2 regions of the Enterobacter mori genome follow, and region 2 is predicted to be linked to the other one. Evidence: predicted binding sites of a transcription regulator. Region 2 holds the regulator's gene; the other holds the start of a gene.
What was found. The regulator PurR, encoded in region 2, represses purine synthesis genes. The targets are predictions, from matches to a motif close to CANGCAAACGTTTGCNTG.
Positions count from the first base shown of each region.

Region 1 (3,173 bases), 400 kb from region 2:
AACGGCTCCATAACCCGTTCCTTCAGGATGAAATGCCTGTCTGGTAACCAGAATAAAAAAAAGCCTGCATTATGCAGGCTTTTTTTATGGGCGCAAATTACAGTACGGCGACAATCGCTTCGCACAGTGGCGCCATGTTGTCAGGCGTCATGCCTGCAACGTTCACGCGGCCAGATGCTACGGCGTACACGCCAAACTCTTCACGCAGACGCAGAACCTGCTCTTTAGTCAGGCCGCTAAACGAGAACATGCCGTTCTGTTTGATGATAAAGCTGAAGTCGCGGTCCGCGCCTTTCTCAGCCAGAGTATTCACGAACAGCAGGCGCATGCGCTGAATGCGCTGGCGCATATCGTTCAGCTCTTGTTCCCAGATCGCGCGCAGGGCATCGTTGCTCAGGATGGTGGCAACAACAGACGCACCGTGTGCCGGTGGGTTAGAGTAGTTAGCGCGGATCACGGACTTCATCTGGCTGAACGCACGATCGACGGTCTCTTCGTTTGCCGCGACCAGCGTACAGGCACCTACGCGCTCATTGTACAGGCCGAAGTTCTTGGAATAGGAACTCGCCACGATCAGTTCCTGATGCACGGCTGCGAACGCGCGCAGGCCTTCCGCATCTTCTTCCAGACCACGGGCAAAGCCCTGATAGGCGAAGTCAAACAGCGGCAGCCAGCCTTTCTCCACGGACAGCTTAGCCAGGTGTTCCCACTGTTCCAGCGTCGGGTCGATACCGGTTGGGTTATGGCAGCAACCGTGGAACAGCACCACGTCACCTGCCTGCGCTTCGCTCAGGCTTGCCAGCAGGCCGTCAAAGTCGAGAGCGTGGTTTGCCGCGTCGTAGTAAGCATATTCACGCACTTCCAGACCCGCAGAGTTAAAGACGCTCTTGTGGTTTGGCCAGCTTGGGTTGCTCACCCATACGCGCTTAACAGAGGTGTTTTTCGCCAGGAAATCCGCCGCAACGCGCAGCGCGCCGGTACCGCCAGGGGTTTGTGCTGTGCGAGCGCGTTTGCTGCTCACAATTTCGCTGCCTTTACCGAACAGCAGTTCCTGAGTGCAGCGACCAAATTCAGGGATACCATCAATACCGAGGTAGTTTTTGGTGGTTTCGTTTTCCAGCAGATACTGTTCAGCTTTTTTAACGCTGGTCAGGACCGGGGTTTTGCCGGTTTCATCTTTATATACACCAATACCCAGGTTGATTTTGCCAGGGCGGTCGTCGGCACGAAACAGATCGGCCAGGCCCAGAATAGGGTCGGCAGGAGCGGCGGTAATGTTCTCAAACATGACGAAGTTCCATTGTGATTACAGAAGTGAAATCCGCTATCAGGTTAACGGTAGATTTACAAAATGCCAACCGTTTGCGACGAAAAGCGTGCGGCTTTTCAAAAGACGCCATTATTTTCTGTCGGGCATAAAAAAACAGGGCCGAAGCCCTGTTCATTAAGCATATAACAAAGTGGTGTACTGATTAGAACTGGTAAACCAGACCTACAGCAACGGTATCATCGCTGTTGATGCCCAGCTTGTTGTCGTTTTTCAGCTGGTTGATCTGGTAGTCAACATAGGTGGACATGTTTTTGTTGAAGTAGTAAGTCGCACCGATGTCGATGTAGTTGATGTAGTCTTCGTCACCGATACCTTCTACGTCTTTCGCTTTAGATTTGTAGTAAGCGATGGATGGACGCAGGCCGAAGTCGAACTGGTACTGAGCGACAACAGAGAAGTCCTGAGATTTGTTAGCGAAGCCGTTGCTGCCCAGACGAGCCGCGTTACGCATTTCGCCGTACAGCGCTGCCAGGTAGATGTTGTTCGCATCGTATTTCAGACCGGTTGCCCACTGCTCAGCTTTATCGCCTTCGCCCCACTGCAGGGTCTGCTGGTTGTTGGTACGGTCAGCCGCGCCGTAAGCACCGACGATGCCGAAGCCGTCGAACTCATAGCTCAGAGAGGTTGCCCAGCCGTCACCGTTAGAACGTACTGCGTCAGTGCGCTCATTTTTGCCCAGGTACTGAACGCCAAAGTTCAGACCGTCAACCAGGCCGAAGAAGCCGCTGTTACGGTAAGTCGCCAGACCACCGGTACGACCAGAGAAGAAGTTGTCGCTTGCGCCAGTGTCGCCACCGAATTCTGGCAGCATATCGGTGATACCGATTGCATCATAGACCAGACCGTAGTTACGACCGTAGTCGAAGGAGCCTGCGTCACCGAATTTCAGACCTGCGAATGCCAGACGGGTTTTGTTACCGGACTGTGCATCAGCGCCTTCAGAGTTGTTACCCTGGAAGTTGTATTCCCACTGACCGTAGCCAGCCAGCTGGTCGTTGATCTGGGTTTCGCCTTTGAAGCCCAGACGAGCATAAGTCATGTCGCCATTGTTGCCGTCATTATCAGAGAAGTAATGCAGACCAACAGCTTTCCCGTAAAGATCTAATTTGTTGCCGTCTTTGTTATAGATTTCTGCAGCGTTTGCTGCACCGGCTACCAGCAGGGCAGGGATAACCACTGCCAGGATATTGCGCTTCATCATTATTTATTACCCTCATTGGTTTTTTTATGACACTCGCCACTGCCGTCAATAAATTCTGTCAATAAATATTTCCGGAACTATTGATGAGAGTTAGGTGTCTTTATGTATCTGACAGGCATCTTTCCATTCATAGAACCGTTTCGCTAGCCTGAAAGTGCTACAATTCTCAAGATTGAGTTACAAAAAGAAATAATGTGTAACTAAATGTGTGTTTTTGGGGACTTTGTGAACCATCTCAAATTTCAGAGAGGCTTGGTTAATTAAGAGGCGGTTTTATTCCTATATATATGAATTGCTTATATTTAATTTGGCTAAAGGCAATTCATATAAACAGCAATTAAACGGCTCATCTTTTCTTATGACCGCGAAAGGACTTCTGGATGGCTGTGAAATTGAATAAAAAATATGCTATTGCTTGAGAATTAAATAATCACAATAAGACTGTGGGGTATTTTTTATTCATAGATATTTCATGGAAACAAAACGTAACAGCTAGTGCTTTTGACGGGGTTGTCTTTTAAAGAGGCTGACTTTGCGCTGACATAAACTGACATTGCAGAATAAAATAATGGCCAGCATGTGCTGGCCATTATCATTGATGCGGGTTAGAAGCTTGCGTTACGCGGCGTACGTGGGAACGGA
Region 1 covers NZ_CP104285.1:1,586,851-1,590,023, forward strand. Annotated here, with positions in the region: gene N2K86_RS07395 (MBL fold metallo-hydrolase) at 1-47, shown strand, start outside; gene N2K86_RS07400 (amino acid aminotransferase) at 98-1,288, opposite strand; gene ompF (porin OmpF) at 1,473-2,531, opposite strand; gene asnS (asparagine--tRNA ligase) at 3,137-3,173, opposite strand, start outside.
Region 1: N2K86_RS07400 (amino acid aminotransferase) is a predicted target of PurR. The motif match lies at 1,352-1,369, and genes of this name have one in related genera.

Region 2 (3,173 bases):
AGCCACGGGATCGCAATCATGATGACAATCAGCAGGGTTAAAAAGCCTTTCAACGTACCGCTCACCGAACGATCGGCCAGTTTCCCGCCCAGATAGTTTCCGATAGAGAACCCCACGCCAATCAGCACCAGCATCGCGGTAATAAAGATCGGCGTCGCGTGGGTGATATCGTGCAGCACCGGTGAGATATAGGTGTAGAGGGTAAACATCGCACCGGCCCCCAGCACCGTGGTCAGCAGCGCGGAAAGCACCTGAGGACGCATCAGCACCGACAGCTCTTTACGTACGTCAGGACGTTCACCGGCGCTCCCTTTCGGTAAGGAGAAGAACAGCGCCACCATCGCCACCACGCCCAGCCCTGCTGTCGCCAGGAAAGACATTCGCCAGCCAATCACTTCACCCAGCCAGGTGGCCGCAGGCACACCGCCTATGTTGGCGATAGTCAGCCCCATAAACATGGTCGCCACCGCGCTGGCCTGCTTGTGCTTCGGAACCACACTTGCCGCAACAACCGAGCCCAGACCGAAAAATGCGCCGTGGTTCAGGCTGGTCAGAATACGCGACAGCATCAAAGTGGTGTAATCCGGCGCAATTGCGGAGAGCACGTTGCCCAGCGTAAAGATCGCCATCAGAAATATCAGCGCATTGCGACGCGCGCGGTGCGACAGCAGCAGCGTCATCAGTGGGGCCCCGACCATCACGCCGATGGCATAGGCGCTGATTAACATCCCGGCCGCAGGAATAGAGACGTCCACGCCCCGTGCGATAACAGGCAGTAACCCCATCGGGGAGAATTCAGTAGTGCCAATCCCAAAGGCGCCAATCGCCAGGGCCAGCAGAGGAAAATTGATTTTCATGAGTCAACTCCGGATGCCGTGTCATCACGCGACACAGAACTAAGAAGTCAAAAGCATGACATCAATCACAAAATTTGAGAAGTTAACATTTTGGCAAAAGATTTTTGCCAGAGAGGTAACAATCGGAAGAAAATGAGGAGGGAGAGGACTCTCCCCCCGCGTAAATCAGTGCAGCGCAGCCGTCAAACCACCGGCAACAATCAATGCCAGCACGATAAAGGTGGTCACCAGCGAAAACTTCAGATCGGAACTCATCAATTTTTCTCCTTTTAATCACCCCACGAAAAGTGAGTTTGCTCATTTTTACATAGTTTACGTCAAAAATCTTCCTGGATTTAAACTGATATCCACTTTAGCTCTTCCCCTTTTCATCAAGATAGGACAAAATTCCACGCTAAATTTATTAGCGTACCGGCCATTGATCCCCTCCTGACGTCCTGTGTCGTTTTCCCGGCGTGTCGCAACTCAAGATTGCGTAATAAGGGTGAGAGAAGGCAAACGTTTACCTTCAAGTTTTTCAGGAGTTTAGGATATGGTCTGGAGTGACATTGAATGGCAACAATAAAAGACGTAGCAAAACGCGCAAACGTTTCCACTACAACCGTATCACATGTAATTAACAAAACCCGCTTCGTCGCGGAAGAGACGCGCAACGCCGTCTGGGCGGCGATCAAGGAGTTACATTACTCCCCAAGTGCGGTTGCGCGCAGCCTGAAGGTGAATCACACCAAGTCGATTGGCTTGCTGGCAACCAGCAGTGAAGCGGCCTATTTTGCCGAGATCATCGAAGCGGTTGAGAAAAACTGCTTCCAGAAAGGCTATACCCTGATTCTGGGCAACGCGTGGAACAGCATCGAGAAGCAGCGCGCCTACCTGTCGATGATGGCGCAAAAGCGCGTCGATGGCCTGCTGGTAATGTGTTCCGAGTACCCGGAATCCGTGCTGTCCATGCTGGAAGAGTATCGCCACATTCCGATGGTGGTCATGGACTGGGGTGAAGCGCGCGCCGACTTCACCGATTCCGTTATCGATAATGCCTTTGAAGGCGGCTATATGGCCGGTCGTTATCTGATCGAACGCGGTCACCGCGAGATTGGCGTGATCCCGGGTCCGCTGGAACGCAACACCGGTGCGGGCCGTCTGGCCGGGTTTATGAAGGCAATGGAAGAGGCGCTGATCACCGTGCCGGAAAACTGGATTGTTCAGGGCGACTTTGAGCCGGAATCGGGTTACCGTGCAATGCAACAGATTGTCTCCCAACCGCATCGCCCGACGGCTGTTTTCTGTGGCGGCGATATTATGGCGATGGGCGCGCTCTGCGCCGCCGACGAGCTGGGCCTGCGGGTGCCGCAGGATATTTCCGTGATCGGGTATGACAACGTGCGTAACGCGCGCTTCTTCACCCCGGCGCTGACCACCATTCACCAGCCAAAAGACTCGCTGGGCGAAACGGCTTTCAACATGCTGATGGACAGGATCGTCAACAAGCGTGAAGAATCCCAGTCGATTGAAGTTCACCCGCGCCTCATCGAGCGCCGCTCCGTGGCGGACGGTCCGTTCCGCGACTATCGCCGTTAATCGCATTCCGGGGGCCAGTTATGCTGGCTCCCGTAGCCACTCCCGATTCAAGGTTTCACTGTCTCCCAGATAATCCAGCAGCCAGGCCATCGCAGGCGATACGTCGTTTTGCTGCCAGGTCAGACAGCAGGCCGCATCCGGGAACGGATTTTCCAGCGTCAGCGCTTTCCACTCCCCGGTATCGATGCGCGGTCGCGCGAAGTGAACGGGCACCATCGCCACGCACAGCCCCGCAGAAAGACAGGTTGCCGACGATTCCCAGTCAGGAGCCACCACGCGACGCTGGTTGTCCAGGAGCCAGGTGATGCGCTTGGGCAGCGAGCGCGAGGTATCTTCCAGCACCAGCGACGGCCAGTTGCGCAGCGTGTCATCGCTGAGAGGGCCTTCCATTGCCGCCAGCGGATGATCGCTGGCGACAACGCAGGTCCAGCTCAGCATCCCCATATCGCGAAACGCATAGCGTCCCCCGACGGGGATCGCCTGCGTTGCCCCAATCGCCATCTCCACCCTGCCATCCGCCAGCGCATCCCAGACGCCGTTGAACACCTCCTGGGAGACACGTAGTTCGACATCAGAAAAATGACGATAGAAATCCACGATCATTTGCCGGGTCCGTTCCGGCTTGACGATATTGTCCACCGCGATGGAGAGATGGCCTCGCCAGCCGTTAGCGATCTGCTGACACTGCTCGCGGGTGATCTGCATTTTTTTGATGACAGAACGCCCTTCCTTTAAAAA
Region 2 covers NZ_CP104285.1:1,988,020-1,991,192, reverse strand. Annotated here, with positions in the region: gene N2K86_RS09505 (MFS transporter) at 1-857, opposite strand, end outside; gene cydH (cytochrome bd-I oxidase subunit CydH) at 1,023-1,112, opposite strand; gene purR (HTH-type transcriptional repressor PurR) at 1,410-2,435, shown strand; gene punR (DNA-binding transcriptional activator PunR) at 2,454-3,173, opposite strand, start outside.